One region of the Metabacillus sp. 22489 genome, then DNA from elsewhere that is predicted to be linked to it. Evidence: a T-box and tRNA genes for the amino acid it is inferred to sense, from the RefSeq annotation. Region 1 holds a T-box; the other regions hold tRNA genes.
The links. The T-box of region 1 lies ahead of tyrS (tyrosine--tRNA ligase). A T-box ahead of a tRNA ligase gene usually reads a tRNA of that ligase, here a tRNA-Tyr.

Region 1 (5,534 bases):
ATATACGGATAATGGATGAAAAGGTTTCAAGAGCTTAGTGAGAATAGGCCTGAATGTAAAAGAACATGTCTTTCTTTGAAGCGTTTCTAAAAGTGAGACCTTTTGTAAGTTAAGCTCTTTTAAATTTGGTTATTGATTTTCGCTCATGCCTTCGTTTCACGGGATCCATGGTCGTATGTTAAAGAGCCGTTAACTAAATGTATATTAATCGTATGTTTTTTGTAACCTTCTGTTCATTTCTTCGACTAATTTAAAGAAATTGGAAAATTTTCGAAAAGGAGAAAGTTTCTATGAAAAAGACAATTAGTTTAAGTATTATCGTTTTATTATTTAGTTTTCTAGCTGCATGTCAATCTGTTGAAAAGGAAAATAAGACAAGCGCAACATTTACAGGAACAATAGAAGAAATTAATGGTCAAAGTGCGCTAGTTTTGATTGAAGAAGGTGAAATTCTTCATTCAGGTAATAGTGTAAATATAGACTTATCCGTTAATAGTAAGGATACGTTTCATGTTGGGGATAGAGTGAAAGTTAGTTATGATGGTGAAGTTCGAGAAAGTTTACCACTTAGTGTAAATGTTATTGATATAGAAATTGTGAGATAACATCTTTTAGCTAAAATAACTTGAAATAATATAGTCCTCTCGGAAATAGATATAACTATCGGAAGGGTGATATGTCCTCCCCAGATCAAATACATAGGATTCAAGAATTAACAACTGATATAGAAAATGGACAAATAAGTACTAGACGGTAATGTTTTGATGCTTTGAAAATAAACGATAATCTAAAATGTTAGGGGAGGGAGAGGAGATTGATTTAAATGTAGACGATTATTTCTTGTATATATAAAAATCGTTTGCTATAATCGTTTCATAGCTAACGATTTTGAAAATTTAATGAGGTGATTCTAATACATTCATTTAATGAGAATGGGGAACTACTTCCAGAAGAAATAGATACAATCAATCAATTAACGAAACTTCCAATTGATTCGCTACATCTTGATGCAATTTCAGTCGTAACCAATATATATCGGGTGGCACAAGGATTAAGAAACAAAATGGAGCAAGGAGTCTTATCTGAATATGGGTTATCGTGGACGGCATTCTCTATGCTATATGATTTGTGGATATGGGAATCGATTGAAACGAAAAAATTAGCAGAGTCAGCAGGTGTCTCAAAAGCAACTGTGAGCAATATAACAAAGACACTTGAACGAAAAGAGCTGTGCTATCGAAGGATTGACAACAGGGATAGAAGAATTACCTATGTTGCATTAACGGAAAAAGGCAAACAAGTGATGGAGACTCTTTATCCACAATTTCATAAAGGAGAAGTTGAGATTGTTTCAGGATTGTCAGAAGATGAACAAAAAAGTATCTCAAATTTGCTTAGAAAAGTGATTCGCAATAACCGTTTTTGAAAACGAACAATATCATATAAAAAAGCTGTGATGGGACAATTAGTAGTCGTTATCTCCCTGTTTATTAGAGAATCGATGGTTGGTGAAAATCGATACATAGATAACACGAAATACAATCCTAGAGCTTTCTTTGTGAAAGGAAAAGTAGCAAAGAACGGTTGAGCCGTTATTCGATAAGTGGAAGGATGATGTCCTTCAACAAGGGTGGTACCGCGTGTAAAAGTAAACCACGTCCCTTTTTTGGGATGTGGTTTTTTTATATTCCATTTTTTATAGGAGGAACGAGCAATGAGTCATTTAAAAGAACAATTAAATGAGGAGCAACGAGCAGAAGTAATGAGACAAATGGCTATTTATAGTCAAGGTGTACAAGAAATGATTCCAACAGAAGAGTTAGAAAACAAAATAGCCAAATCCATATTAGAGAATAAACCATTAAAAATAAAATTAGGCTTAGATCCATCTGCACCAGATGTACATCTTGGTCATACGGTTGTCCTTAATAAAATGAGGCAATTTCAAGAGAATGGTCATATTATCCAATTAATTATCGGTGATTTTACTGGGAAAATTGGGGATCCGACAGGGAAATCTATCGCTCGAAAACAATTAACTGATGAGGAGGTTAAGCATAATGCGAAAACATACTTCGAACAATTCGCTAAGGTTATAGATATGGATAAAGTCGAGCTGCATTATAATTCTAAATGGTTATCGAAGTTAAATTTTGAAGAGATCATTCAACTATCAGGGAAAATTACTGTAGCAAGACTATTAGAAAGAGATGATTTTGAAGAGAGAATTGCTTTCGGAAAGCCGATTTCCCTTCATGAATTCTTTTACCCTTTAATGCAAGGATATGATTCTGTCGTTTTAGAATGTGATATTGAACTTGGCGGAACAGATCAGCACTTTAATATTTTAATGGGAAGGCATTTTCAAGAAAAATTCGGAAAAGAAAAGCAGGTAGCTTTGCTCATGCCATTATTAGAAGGACTTGATGGTGTAGAGAAAATGTCAAAATCAAAGAAAAATTACATTGGGATTGACGAAAGCCCGCAGGAAATGTACGGAAAATCGATGTCTATACCAGATGAGTTAATGGATAAGTACTTTGAATTAATTACAGATTTTTCTCCTGAACAAATTCGAGATATTAAAGAGCAAATGAAAACAGGAGTTCTTCACCCTAGAGATGCAAAGATGTTACTAAGTAAGACAATTGTTCGAATGTACCATGGGATTGAAGAAGCAAATAAGGCTGAACAGCATTTTATTTCAGTTTTTCAAAAGGGAGATATCCCGAAAGAAATTCCAGTGATTAGCTGGCAAGGACAGAGGGAAATGTCAATCATTGACTTTCTCGTCGAGCTAAAATTATTTACCTCAAAAAGTGAAGCAAGAAGGATGATTGAGAATAGAGGCGTGAAATTAAACGGAAAGACGGTAGAGGATACAAAATTCCAGGTAAATATTATTGATGAGTTAATTGTTCAGGTTGGAAAACGAAAATTTGTAAAGATAAAGATTTAAAATAGTTCAGTAGTGATATTCGTTTATAGCGGAATGTTAGAAATAATGACGATAGGTAATCGCGAGCGTTAATTCAAAGAATTAACGCTCATTCTGTTGTGGAAAAATCATTACTTCAATGTGTAAAATGACTCTATTACCGTTTTTCCCTTATTTGTTCAACAAGGGAATTTTAAGAGATGAGAGAAAATGGTAAAATGAGACACATAACGATATAAGAGAGGGGATGCTTGATGAACATACCTAAACAATTTATTAAACCGTTCCCTTCATATGAAGAAGTATTTTATGATCAATTGGAACAGCATAAAAAACATTTTTTACCGATTTGTTCTATCAATTTAAAATGTATTGATCCAGAATGGGATGAATGGTTACATATTGTTTCCGCAAAGGAAATTCATGAAGGATGTGTTGGTGAACTGACACATCAGTTTCACACAAATTTTTCGAAAGAAGATATGCTAGGCTTTGATGTCATAGATGGAAAATATAAATTTGAAGCCGATTGGCGTTATTTTGACATTGAGCAGGAGCCTTCCGATCAATTAGAAGAAGCATATGTGCAAAATGAAAAAGATTATGAAATTCGCAAGGAGTATTATGAGCGTAATCTGAAAATTTATCCTTATTCTAGCTTTGGAAAAGAATTATCATCTGTTGAAGAATTAGAGCAAGAGTTTGCCAAAAAGCAAGCAAGTGGCTGGGGGTTAGATTATCCTAAGGTAAATGGCCTCTTAGACGATATTCGCTTTATGACTAAAGAGGGAAGAGTACTATTGGAAGATTGTGATCACGAAGAGGAGGCTTTTGACTATACGAATCTCTTATATGTACCAAAGGATGAAGATGGTCACCCGTTTACATATATCGGATTTGCTACTGGTTACTATTTTCAAGCTTATGGAGCGGATCGTATTTACTTGTTTTATAATAAAGACTTAAAAAAGGCGATCATTTGCTTTGAATATACATGAGCATTATCGTCATTTCCTATGAAATATAGTAGCTTGTCATTATATTTCACTTTCTATAGGTCTACTCACATATTAATCTTTCAAAAACAGCACCTCACATGTTTAAGGTTAGTAGAGGTCCTATTGTAATTAAGAAGGTATTTGAACAGCTATATAGAACTATTAGTCGATAATAGTGCTTTGTGTCTTTATTATTAAGGGAATAGAATGTTGGGCATAAGAAATTTCGCCTTTTGGCAAAGGGGTAAATAGGATGAAATGTTTAATTATTCAACCAAAGCTTGAAAATGGCATAGACCAGCTTGAAGCAGTCGTTAAAAAAAATCCAACAGTTGATATCGTTATTTTTCCTGAGGGATATTTAAATGAAAATGTTGAGCTAGCTTGTAAATTAGCTGCAAACTACAATATTGTCCTTATTGGAGGCTATAGAAGATTAAATGAACAACCGAAAGATAGGGTAATCGTTATTAATCGAAAGGGACAAGTGACATTAGATCGGATAAAATACAGTAAAACCACCTTTGTTAATGAGGAAGGTTTAAAAATTGGCCAAATTCTTTGTGATGAATTAATCGTTCAAGGAATGAACAGTCAAGAAGCGAGTGATATAGATTTAATTGTTCATCCAATTGGTGTGGGAATGTTTAGCATTGAACAGTTTGAGGAATGGGTGACAGAAGCAACGAACATTGCAATGACCTATCATACAATGGTCATTGGAACAAGCCATGCTGACGGTTCATTTGGAAATACCGGGGTATCTATCCCTATTGCGTATTGTATTGACCGAGACGGGTCCGCTATATTTATATCAAAAAATGATGTAAGAGCACGCATCCTTGATTACGAGTCAAAGGAAGTCGTATTTGCTAATAATTAGAACATTGGGTATTCAGAGCAATGACTAATTTTTAACTAATAGGGAAATGAGGGATGGAGTGTAAATGGAGATTAGACCATTACGAATTGAGGATGCTGAAACGTACAAAAACATTAGACTTGAAGCATTACGATTACACCCTGAAAACTTCGGAGCAAGCTTTGAAGAAGAGAAAGACTATACTGTTGAGCAATACAAGGAACGATTCGCTAAAGAGGATGCGATAACATTTGGTGCATTCGAGAACAGCGAACTTGTTGGAACGGTAACGTTGGTAAAACAAAAACGTAATAAATTAAAGCACAAAGCAGAAATCGTTGCTATGTACGTTATACCAGAAAAACGTGGTAACGGTTTTGCAAAGATGTTATTAAAGACGGCAATAGAACAAGCGAAAAGGACTCAGGGGATTGAACAAATTAATCTAACAGTTGTGTCAACGAATGTATCAGCAAAACGCTTGTACGATTCATTAGGATTCGAGCAGTTTGGAGTTGAGAGAAGAGCCTTAAAAGTAGGAAAGGCTTACTTTGACGAGATACATATGGTTTTATTTCTATAATTCAATCTCTTCATATACTGCCTAAATAATAGACGTAAGGAGCTGTTGGAATGGAAAAGATGATAAGGGAAAGTGTCTCGTTGCTTAAACATGCAAATCATATTTATGAGCTTATAAAAGGATTTTCTAATGATAAAAAATATGTAATTGATA
Region 2 (5,534 bases), on a different contig from region 1:
ATCTGGTCCAAAGTATTTTATTCCATTATCCTGAACTGGATTATGGGAAGCTGATATCATAACACCAGCTTGAGCTCCTAGTGCCTTCGTTAAATATGCAACACCTGGTGTTGAAATAACGCCTAAACGCATAACTTCAGCGCCAATAGATAGCAAACCAGCTACAAGAGCTCCTTCTAACATATGCCCTGAAATACGAGTGTCACGACCGATTATCACCTTTGGTCTTTCTGTATCTTTCGTTAAAACATATCCACCAAATCGGCCAATTTTAAATGCTAATTCCGGTGTTAGTTCACTATTCGCAACTCCGCGTACACCATCTGTTCCAAAATACTTTCCCATTGGTTTCGCTCCTTTATTCCACGCCTTGTGAGGCTGAAGATATTTTCACTTTTACTTTTTTCTTTTGTAATGACCACGTGATGTTTTGCGGACCATTTACCTTCACTTCCACTTCATGCTCTCCATCACTTAGGTCTGTTAGATCGACATATAGCTCTACATCAGATTCTTTTATATCCTTTATAACATTAGGTGCTCCTAGTATTGTTACATCCATTTCACCAGTTTCTGGGTCAAGAAATTCTACTGTCTTTCCATCTGTTAAGCTAACCGCATTAATCGGCTGATCTGAAAACACCTTTTCTTCCTGTTCATCTACATTAATTTCTAATTTTACCTTTTCGGGTGTCACTTTCGTTACTCCCTCTGGTAATGGCACATCTACCTCTAAAACAGTATCCTTTGTTATCTTGCTTAAATCGACAGTTATGCCATCAATGAATTCAAGCTTATTGATAACATCCTCTGGACCAAAAACAGTAATTTCCTTAGTTTCAGATTCGATACTTGATATGCTCAAGCCTTCCTTCAACTCGCCCTCCCTAATAATTTTAAACGGTAAATCTCTGCTCGGGCTTTTAATCGGAACTGTAACATCAACAACGGATGGCTCCACTTCAACAGGTATTACTTCTCCTTCTCTATCATAAACAGTTATCGTTGACTCTCGATTAATCGTTTCATTTCCACCTTGAAGGTCCACTTTAGCTTTAACACTTGAGATTTCCTCAATAATATCCTCTGATGCGGTTATTTGAATACTTTTTGGACTTACTATCGGCTTATCTGACAGGTAGCCTTCTTCTAATTGATTTTCATTTAAAAGATCTACCCCTACTTCAAAGTCCTTTGTAACCTTTTCCTCTATTGTAACTGTGATTACCGAAGGCTTAATGCTAACCTTTAAATCATCAGCAATATCCTTATATTGAAGCCTTACTTGGTGTGTACCAATCGATAGATTTGATAAATCGGCATATACCTCGAAATCTCTTAGCTGTCTTGCCTTTGTTATAGAAGCTGTTGCTCCCTGTAAATTAACTTCAACTGACTCTGGTATTCCCGTTACAACTAGGTTTTCTTGATCAAAGTATGGGATGACAGGTACATCTGTGACAGTAGTCTCATCTGAAAATACGGTCGTCGATGCCCCAGCATTTGATGCACCTTGTTTATCTTCTGAGTTAGATTCTATGTTAACAGAAGCATATAACATCAATGCCAAAAATAGCGCTATGATTCTCATTACCCAACGATTATCAAATAGCTTATCCATTTTTCTTTCCCCTCCATTGCCAACGGTTTGAGGAAACAGTTTTTGTTGTTGAAACTAACTCTCTTTCTAATATTTCCCTTAAATTTTCCTGTGATAAATTGCGGTGAAGCTCACCATTTCTAGCTACAGATACATTTCCTGTCTCTTCAGAAACAATGATTGTAAGACTATCCGTTACCTCACTTATTCCTAACGCAGCTCGATGTCTTGTACCAAGTTCCTTCGAGATAAATGGACTCTCAGAAAGAGGTAAATAACATGCCGCTGCAGCAATTTGATTTTTTTGAATAATCACAGCACCGTCATGTAGCGGTGTATTAGGAATAAAAATATTTATTAGCAACTCTGAGGAAATCAATGAATTTAATGGAATCCCCGTCTCGATATAGTCACCCATTCCTGTCTCTTTCTCAATTGTCATCAAAGCACCGATTCGTCGCTTTGCCATGTAATCTGTTGCTTTCACGATTGCTTCTACAGTAACTTCTAAACTGTCTTCTCCAGGTAAACCACCTCGAGAAAATAATCGCCCTCTACCTAGCTGTTCTAACGCTCTGCGCAGCTCTGGTTGGAAAATGATAATAATGGCTAGAAATCCCCATGTTAGTGCTTGGTCCATCAACCATTGTAATGTTTTTAACCCCAAGTAATGACTTAACATGCGGACTACGATTATTACTGTAATTCCTTTTAATAGCTGTACAGCCTTAGTTCCCCTTGCAACCATAATTAATTTATAAATAACATACCATACAAGGAGAATATCAACAGCTATGCCGAGGTAATGTAATACTGGTATGTCCTCATATCCCATTCACTCGTCCTCCATGAGTTTCACTCTTTATATGTAGAAAAAGCACAATCAAAATAAGGATATTAGATAGCAAATAGCTTTATTATCTAATGAATTATTTCTTCCTGTACTATATTTTAAATTACATGCATCTTATTATATCATTAGTAAAATAAAAAAGTAAAAAAGGCCACCAAATGATGACCTGGATTTTTAGCTAAAAACATTTATGACATCTTTAGAAATTGATTTTATATGGTACCATAACCACTCAAACATCTCATCAACTTCCTCAATATCCCCTGTCACTTGCCCTGCTGAGGCTAAATATTTTTCTCCGTTTATAACTGTTACGTCTCCTTCAATTTTCCCCTCGATCAAGAGAGTTCCATTTTTAACAGTTACATCTCCCTTAACAACCTCTCCTTCAGGGACAGTCACTTTGCTATTCTCTACCACAAGATTAGATTGTTTTGAAACACTAAAGTGTTTATCTTCGTTCCATGCTGAAAACAAACTACCAGTCATCAGAAGGACAAACAATGAAGCTGCTGCCAATAATGGATGACCCTTTAACCAGCGATTCCAAGAAACTCTTTTCTTCTCTTTAGGAAGTTTGTTCATTACAGCCTGTGTAAAATCCATCGGAGCTTCAATATGGGATGTACTTTGAACAAGGGCAACAGCCTTTTCAAGCTCATGGAAATGTTGTGAGCAATCTTTACAAGTGTGTAAATGTTCTTTTAGCTTCTCTTCCTCTACACTAGTTAGCTCTTGATCCATGTATCTATGCAAAAGCTGAACATTTTCTGAAGAACAGCTCATATATCTCACCTCATTATAAATGCCTTAATTGCTTCCTTAATGCTTCTCGTCCTCTATGAATCCTCGTTTTCACTGTCCCTACTGGAATATCTAATATATCGCTAATCTCCTTAAGTGGAAGCTCATCAATATATTTAAGGACGATAACAGTACGATATTTATCAGGAAGCTTTAAGATTTCATTTTGTATCGTATTTTGAAGCTCCATTGTTTCAAGTTCATCTTCTGGTAAAACTACATCTGCTGCAACTTGCGAATACATTGTTAAGCCATCAGTACCAGACACTTCTGCATCTAAATAATAATCAGGCTTCTTTTTTCGTATTCTGTCAATTGAAAGGTTTGTTGCAATTCTGTATAACCAAGTAGAAAACTTTTTATTCATATCATAAGTATGAATATTAACATATGCACGAATAAAAGCCTCCTGAGCAATGTCCTCTGCCTCATGTGCATTACCAAGCATCCGATAGCATAATTGGTAGATTTTATCTTTATAAAGATCTACAATTTCAGCAAATGCATTCTGGTCGCCTTTTCTTACCTGTTTAATTCGTTTCTTTACTAACGTTTCCATTTTCCATACCTCCGCACTCTGCGGGTCTCTTTATATACGTTTAGAAATTCATTTGGTTTCAATATTTTTTTATTTTTTTCAATCTGTTTTAGTACAGTTTATATTAAACAAAGAAATGTTCATTTCCCAATTTGTTTTAAAATGTCTTTTATTAAAAAATATCGAATAGTTCCATTTTAGCAAATTTTGGTGTATATAGGGAACCTTTTTATGATAACTAAACATTATAAAGAGAAAAATGATCGGAAGAAAATTACTAAGTCAAAACACCAGAACATTATTGGTAGACATAGTATATGAAAGAATACTTATTCATTTGCATTTCATCAAAATATTTAAAGACAAATAAAAAAACCATAAACTATCATTATGGTTTGAATGTCATGTTGTAATTAAATTTAATTATGGTGGAGCCTAGCGGGATCGAACCGCTGACCTCCTGCGTGCAAAGCAGGCGCTCTCCCAGCTGAGCTAAGGCCCCGATATTAAGAAGTAGTTTTTGGAGCGGAAGACGGGATTCGAACCCGCGACCCCCACCTTGGCAAGGTGGTGTTCTACCACTGAACTACTTCCGCAAAAATGAGCCATGAAGGACTCGAACCTTCGACCCTCTGATTAAAAGTCAGATGCTCTACCAACTGAGCTAATGGCTCTAAAAATGGCTGGGCTAGCTGGATTCGAACCAACGAATGACGGAGTCAAAGTCCGTTGCCTTACCACTTGGCTATAGCCCATTAATATCTCTTTTGAAAATGTCAATTATTAACTAGTTATGTAAAACTTATTATAAACACATTTATAAATATTATTCATAACTGTCTTTAAACAAAATCAAAGACAAACAATTTACAAAATGGCTCCCATTTTCTCGTCGTTTATCTAATTATGAATATTTAAATGGTGGAGGGGGGCAGATTCGAACTGCCGAACCCGAAGGAGCGGATTTACAGTCCGCCGCGTTTAGCCACTTCGCTACCCCTCCATGGATGAAACAGTGCCGGCGAGAGGACTTGAACCCCCAACCTACTGATTACAAGTCAGTTGCTCTACCAATTGAGCTACACCGGCATATTAAGTAAAAAGGACAATATAGTATTCATTTCAAACCAGTCACCCAAATCTCAGTAGGGTTAATCAAGCAGCAGCTCGATTTGTGTGCTGAAGCACAGCTACGAAGCTTATTCGATCGTGCTCTACCAATTGAGCTACACCGGCATTTTAAGTATATAAAGTTATTTATTTCTCAACAAATATATATGGTGGAGGATGACGGGATCGAACCGCCGACCCTCTGCTTGTAAGGCAGATGCTCTCCCACCTGAGCTAATCCTCCATAGTAGAATTATAATATTCAAATGTTATAAAATGGTGACCCGTACGGGATTCGAACCCGTGTTACCGCCGTGAAAGGGCGGTGTCTTAACCGCTTGACCAACGGGCCAATTACTTTTTTCTCTAAGCTTCCAACCGGGCTCGAACCGGTGACCTCTTCCTTACCATGGAAGTGCTCTACCAACTGAGCTATGGAAGCAATGGCTCCGCAGGTAGGATTCGAACCTACGACCGATCGGTTAACAGCCGATAGCTCTACCACTGAGCTACTGCGGAATAATGCAATTACCTGGCAACGTCCTACTCTCACAGGGGGAGTCCCCCAACTACCATCGGCGCTGAAGAGCTTAACTTCCGTGTTCGGCATGGGAACGGGTGTGACCTCT
Region 3 (5,534 bases), on a different contig from region 1:
TCTTTAAATAAAGGGTTCATTTAGGTATAGCCTGCATGACAGTAACAATCCTAATCACTCGTTATTCTTTTTATATGAATCGTCAGGTAGATTAGCTCATCTTCCTCTAGGTCTCTTCCAAATTCCTTTTTAATATACTCCCTAATTTTCAATGCACAGGCGTACTCGTTTGTATACTTTTCCTTTAACATGAAAATGAAACTTGACGTCCCAGCATCATCCAATTTAACACCACTAAACAATCGTTGAAAGAAAAATTTCAAGTGTGTGATAAATCGTTCATAATTTAGCGAATACTCGTCCAATTCAATTTTGAAGTGATATTTTATAATACTAAGGATATTTTGGATAACCTTTGCTATTTCAGAAACTCGGCTTACTTGTCCCATATCAAGCTCAGCATTTACGATATGCAAAGCAATAAAACCAGCTTCATCTTCTGGTAACTCAACCCCAAGTCGGTTTCTAACAATTGATAACGCTTCTTTTCCAATCAAGAACTCATGATTATAAAACCTCTTGATTTCCCATAGAAGGGCATTCTTAATTTCCATGCCATTCTGATAGCGCTCAATCGCATAACTAATATGGTCGGTCAATGTTAAGAAGATATTTTCACTTAGTTTCTTACCAAGTGAAACTTTCGCAAAGCTAATGATTTCATTGGCTACCTGAATGTGTTCCATCGGGATCGAAGAAAGCATTTGGGTTAATTTATTGACATTCCACTCTTTTGAACTGAGATAAATGTTCTCAATTCGAGTTTCATCAATTACATCGCCGACCTTTTTCTTAAAGCCGAGCCCCTTACCCATAACGACAATTTCCTGATTATCTTGATTCCTAGACAATACGATATTATTATTAATTACTTTATATACATTCATAGATAGTCCCTATTCTTTATAAATTCATCATCTACAACAAAAAATAGGTATAGCCCACAATAAAGCGGTAACAATCCTCAATCACAAGTCTAGCATAGGTGATTTCTACTTGTCAATTTGATATTTAATAGATTAAAAGAATATTTTTAGGTAATATTTGTTAGGAAAGAAGTATTATTATAGCAAGTAGCTAATGTCTAATTTATTGTTTCGGTTCAACGTCAAATGTTGGGGTGAAGTAATTTTTACTCTCCCCAACACGAACATCCACGTTTTAGACTTATGTGTTAATAAATATAATCATAAGTAAAATTAATTTCAATGTATGCATGTTATTCATAGGTTTATACACGGCTTTATTTTATGTTACAAAAGAGAGTACTCTGTAGTAGAAATCAACCTAAACTAAACAAAATGTCCTTATTATATTTTCTTACAGCATTTATTTTTCGTTATCATGTTCTAAAGCATCTGGATAAATGATTTCATCAAAAACTTCTTCAGTAGTTTGGTCCTTTATAGTAATGGTCACTTTGTTGCTATTTGGCTCACCGCCATTAAATGTCTGATACATGACTCCTGACATCCCTAGGCCAAGTATTGCAACACCGTCCAAACTGTTTTCATAAGCATCTCTGTCTACAACAACTATAAATTCAGAAAATGTATCATTATGGGTAATATCTTTAATTGATTTATATTCTCCACTTTTCTTTGTTTCTTGGATTGTTTTATTTATCTCAGCTTCTAATTCTCCTACCATTTCTTTATGCTTTTCTTTGGACATTTTATATGTGAGAGAGCCATCATCATTCTTTACAACCTCTTTTACACCCTCTTTTTTAGCATTTGAAATAACAGTATCAATATCTTCTCCCTCAAATATGGTAGCTGGTACCGTTATTTCTACATTTAAAAGACCTTTATCGACATCTACGTTCTGTTGTTCAGTACCTTCTTTCTTTTCTTGAGTAGTATCCTTTTCTTCATTTGTCCGATTATCATTATCTGAACAGGCAGTTGGAATGAACATCATTAAAAGTATAAACATGATGATTAACTTCTTCATGAAAACTCCTCCTTATTCATTATTTAAATCGGCTGCCAAACCATGCAAATCTAATTAAAGATGATTTTTCCCTTTAATCTGAACTATATAGTATGATTTTATTCTTTTTTCAGGTGCTAAACTTTTTTAATGAATAAAACCCGGTGAAGTTCCACAAAAAGTGAAATTTAACCGGGTTTTTGATTTAAACATTATTTAAGTTTACTTTAAATCCTGGGCATTATAGTCTATTGATAGGAAGGATACTACATTATATTTGTTATCATGTGAAGAACAGCTACTTTTGGGTCACATTTTTACTGTTCCGTATCCTCAACATGATAATCAAAAGTATCAAGCAATTCACGTACTTCATCCGTTGATTTTGTGTTCATCAATTGATTTCTTAATTCACTTGCTCCACGAAACCCTTTGACGTAAATCTTAAAAAAGCGATGAAGAGGTTTAAATCGACGTGGTTCTAATTCAGTTGAATATTTATCATGGAGGTCAAGGTGCAATCTTAACAAATCAAGCAATTCCTGACTAGTATGCTCTCTTGGCTCTTTTTCAAAGGCAAATGGATTTTTAAATATTCCACGGCCAATCATAACTCCATCAACACCATACTGTTCAGCGAGCTTCAAGCCAGTTTGACGGTCAAGAATATCCCCATTGATTGTTAACAGTGTATCTGGCGCAATCTCGTCACGTAGTTTCTTAATCTCCGGAATCAACTCCCAATGAGCATCTACTTGGCTCATTTCTTTTCTAGTCCGTAGATGGATTGAAAGATTAGCGATATCCTGTTTCAAAATATGTGTTAACCAATCCTTCCACTCGTCTACATATGTGTAACCAAGTCGAGTCTTCACACTTACAGGTAAGCCCCCTGCTTTTGCAGCTTGTACAATTTCAGCGGCAACCTCTGGACGAAGGATAAGGCCACTTCCCTTACCTTTAGACGCCACATTAGCTACAGGACAGCCCATATTGATATCGATACCCTTAAATCCAAGCTCCGCCATCCCAATACTCATTTGCCGAAAATACTCTGGCTTATCCCCCCATATATGTGCAACAATTGGCTGTTCATCCTCGGTAAAAGTCAAACGTCCACGCACACTTTGTTTTCCATCTGGGTGGCAATAACTCTCCGTGTTTGTAAACTCAGTAAAAAACACATCAGGTCTAGCTGCTTCACTCACCACATGGCGAAAAACAACATCTGTCACATCTTCCATTGGTGCCAGTACAAAAAAAGGTCGTGGTAATTCACGCCAAAAATTATCTTTCATATTCAAACTCAAATCCTTTCATCATCAAATACCTGGTCAAACCTTCGTCTCTATATTAAAAAGTGAAAATGTTCCGCTTTTTTACACTTAAAGCATGCTTAATGACTTTTTATCAGACTTTAATTTAGAACATTATAAACTTTACTATTACTAAATAAAAAATGCAAAGGAAACAGAGCAATAAAGACAGTTTTGCTCATAGTTTAGGTACATTATCTAGATTACCACTGTATATTGTTAGAAATACTATTATCATTAGGATGGGGATAGAATCACATACTTTATCCCACGCTTTATTTAAATTTATTGCTAAGAAATTGAAGGATAGTATTGGAGATAAATAAAAAACGCTCCTTACAATACGTAAGAAACGTCGAATTAATCTCATTTACAATCGTTACATAATACCAGTGGTCGGGGTCGAACCGACACTCCCGAAGGAACACGATTTTGAGTCGTGCGCGTCTGCCAATTCCGCCACACTGGCAAAGCAAAATAAAATTCAAATGGTGCCGAGGACCGGAATCGAACCGGTACGGTAGTCACCTACCGCAGGATTTTAAGTCCTGTGCGTCTGCCAGTTCCGCCACCCCGGCAAGGGTTAGTTTAAATGGAGGCGGCAACCGGATTTGAACCGGTGATAAAGGTTTTGCAGACCTCTGCCTTACCACTTGGCTATGCCGCCATTTTAAACTGGAGCGGAAGACGGGATTCGAACCCGCGACCCCCACCTTGGCAAGGTGGTGTTCTACCACTGAACTACTTCCGCGCTGACAATTATAAAATTTGTATACTCTAGCCTATGCAAGAGAATCAAAAATGTGTAATAAAAAAATGGCTGGGCTAGCTGGATTCGAACCAACGAATGACGGAGTCAAAGTCCGTTGCCTTACCACTTGGCTATAGCCCACTGATTAATGGGGCGGCTGATGGGAATCGAACCCACGAATGTCGGAACCACAATCCGATGCGTTAACCACTTCGCCACAGCCGCCATTATTTAATTGGCAGGGGCAGTAGGAATCGAACCCACACCAAAGGTTTTGGAGACCTCTATTCTACCGTTAAACTATGCCCCTATATTAAATGGTGGAGGGGGGCAGATTCGAACTGCCGAACCCGAAGGAGCGGATTTACAGTCCGCCGCGTTTAGCCACTTCGCTACCCCTCCATATTGGTGAAACAGTGCCGGCGAGAGGACTTGAACCCCCAACCTACTGATTACAAGTCAGTTGCTCTACCAATTGAGCTACACCGGCAAACAAAAGGTGGCTCGGGACGGAATCGAACCGCCGACACATGGATTTTCAGTCCATTGCTCTACCAACTGAGCTACCGAGCCTTAATGTTTTCGGCTTCCGCTAAACTTCGAATCTCTGCGTCAGCTCATTCATTCACATCCTCACGTATTCAAATACGCTCCGGTGTTCATTCATTCGCTTCCTTGATCTTCTCGCTTATCGAAACCCTTTTACTCTAGACTTAATTAACATTTTATAAATAGTAATAAATTTAGAATGGCGGTCCGGACGGGACTCGAACCCGCGACCTCCTGCGTGACAGGCAGGCATTCTAACCAACTGAACTACCGGACCATTTAATTAACTTAAATTGGTTGCGGGGACAGGATTTGAACCTGCGACCTTCGGGTTATGAGCCCGACGAGCTACCAGACTGCTCCACCCCGCGATAATAGTATGTTTAACATTTAATGGTGGAGGATGACGGGATCGAACCGCCGACCCTCTGCTTGTAAGGCAGATGCTCTCCCAGCTGAGCTAATCCTCCATATATGGTGACCCGTACGGGATTCGAACCCGTGTTACCGCCGTGAAAGGGCGGTGTCTTAACCGCTTGACCAACGGGCCAAAGTTTGTTTTATCAGTAGTGGCGGAGAGCAAGGGATTTGAACCCTTGAGACAGCTTTCGCCGCCTACACGATTTCCAATCGTGCTCCTTCGGCCACTCGGACAGCTCTCCAAAATGGCTCCGCAGGTAGGATTCGAACCTACGACCGATCGGTTAACAGCCGATAGCTCTACCACTGAGCTACTGCGGAATAATATAATAGCCTGGCAACGTCCTACTCTCACAGGGGGAGTCCCCCAACTACCATCGGCGCTGAAGAGCTTAACTTCCGTGTTCGGCATGGGAACGGGTGTGACCTCTTCGCTATCGCCACCAGACAATTGTGACAAAGACTATTATACTATCTTAGAAGAATTTTTCAAGTCTTTTTTGAAGAAAATATTCCTTCAAAACTAGATAACGATTTTTAATATTCATTCACTTAGTTTAACG

Region 2: it encodes a tRNA-Tyr, which carries the amino acid that the T-box ahead of tyrS (tyrosine--tRNA ligase) is inferred to sense. The anticodon was not compared.
Region 3: it encodes a tRNA-Tyr, which carries the amino acid that the T-box ahead of tyrS (tyrosine--tRNA ligase) is inferred to sense. The anticodon was not compared.

What each region holds. Positions count from the first base shown of each region.
Region 1 is NZ_JBQENT010000013.1:80,457-85,990, reverse strand. It holds gene ACTJJ9_RS10230 (DUF3221 domain-containing protein) at 291-605, shown strand; gene ACTJJ9_RS10225 (MarR family transcriptional regulator) at 914-1,426, shown strand; T-box leader at 1,445-1,666, shown strand; gene tyrS (tyrosine--tRNA ligase) at 1,715-2,959, shown strand; gene ACTJJ9_RS10215 (siderophore biosynthesis protein) at 3,193-3,936, shown strand; gene ACTJJ9_RS10210 (hypothetical protein) at 4,190-4,819, shown strand; gene ACTJJ9_RS10205 (GNAT family N-acetyltransferase) at 4,884-5,381, shown strand; gene ACTJJ9_RS10200 (aminoglycoside phosphotransferase family protein) at 5,432-5,534, shown strand, end outside.
Region 2 is NZ_JBQENT010000073.1:9,543-15,076, forward strand. It holds gene glmM (phosphoglucosamine mutase) at 1-345, opposite strand, end outside; gene ACTJJ9_RS25040 (CdaR family protein) at 359-1,621, opposite strand; gene cdaA (diadenylate cyclase CdaA) at 1,614-2,435, opposite strand; gene rsiW (anti-sigma-W factor RsiW) at 2,628-3,239, opposite strand; gene sigW (RNA polymerase sigma factor SigW) at 3,253-3,816, opposite strand; tRNA gene ACTJJ9_RS25060 (tRNA-Ala) at 4,222-4,297, opposite strand; tRNA gene ACTJJ9_RS25065 (tRNA-Gly) at 4,317-4,391, opposite strand; tRNA gene ACTJJ9_RS25070 (tRNA-Lys) at 4,397-4,469, opposite strand; tRNA gene ACTJJ9_RS25075 (tRNA-Gln) at 4,476-4,550, opposite strand; tRNA gene ACTJJ9_RS25080 (tRNA-Tyr) at 4,715-4,798, opposite strand; tRNA gene ACTJJ9_RS25085 (tRNA-Thr) at 4,812-4,884, opposite strand; tRNA gene ACTJJ9_RS25090 (tRNA-Val) at 5,074-5,149, opposite strand; tRNA gene ACTJJ9_RS25095 (tRNA-Glu) at 5,183-5,257, opposite strand; tRNA gene ACTJJ9_RS25100 (tRNA-Thr) at 5,275-5,347, opposite strand; tRNA gene ACTJJ9_RS25105 (tRNA-Asn) at 5,350-5,424, opposite strand; rRNA gene rrf (5S ribosomal RNA) at 5,436-5,534, opposite strand, start outside.
Region 3 is NZ_JBQENT010000016.1:91,759-97,292, forward strand. It holds gene licT (BglG family transcription antiterminator LicT) at 51-887, opposite strand; gene ACTJJ9_RS11730 (hypothetical protein) at 1,330-1,956, opposite strand; gene ACTJJ9_RS11735 (tRNA dihydrouridine synthase) at 2,253-3,233, opposite strand; tRNA gene ACTJJ9_RS11740 (tRNA-Leu) at 3,639-3,720, opposite strand; tRNA gene ACTJJ9_RS11745 (tRNA-Leu) at 3,741-3,829, opposite strand; tRNA gene ACTJJ9_RS11750 (tRNA-Cys) at 3,845-3,918, opposite strand; tRNA gene ACTJJ9_RS11755 (tRNA-Gly) at 3,928-4,002, opposite strand; tRNA gene ACTJJ9_RS11760 (tRNA-Gln) at 4,069-4,143, opposite strand; tRNA gene ACTJJ9_RS11765 (tRNA-His) at 4,152-4,227, opposite strand; tRNA gene ACTJJ9_RS11770 (tRNA-Trp) at 4,239-4,312, opposite strand; tRNA gene ACTJJ9_RS11775 (tRNA-Tyr) at 4,321-4,404, opposite strand; tRNA gene ACTJJ9_RS11780 (tRNA-Thr) at 4,420-4,492, opposite strand; tRNA gene ACTJJ9_RS11785 (tRNA-Phe) at 4,503-4,575, opposite strand; tRNA gene ACTJJ9_RS11790 (tRNA-Asp) at 4,752-4,828, opposite strand; tRNA gene ACTJJ9_RS11795 (tRNA-Met) at 4,846-4,922, opposite strand; tRNA gene ACTJJ9_RS11800 (tRNA-Val) at 4,946-5,021, opposite strand; tRNA gene ACTJJ9_RS11805 (tRNA-Glu) at 5,027-5,101, opposite strand; tRNA gene ACTJJ9_RS11810 (tRNA-Ser) at 5,122-5,213, opposite strand; tRNA gene ACTJJ9_RS11815 (tRNA-Asn) at 5,218-5,292, opposite strand; rRNA gene rrf (5S ribosomal RNA) at 5,304-5,419, opposite strand.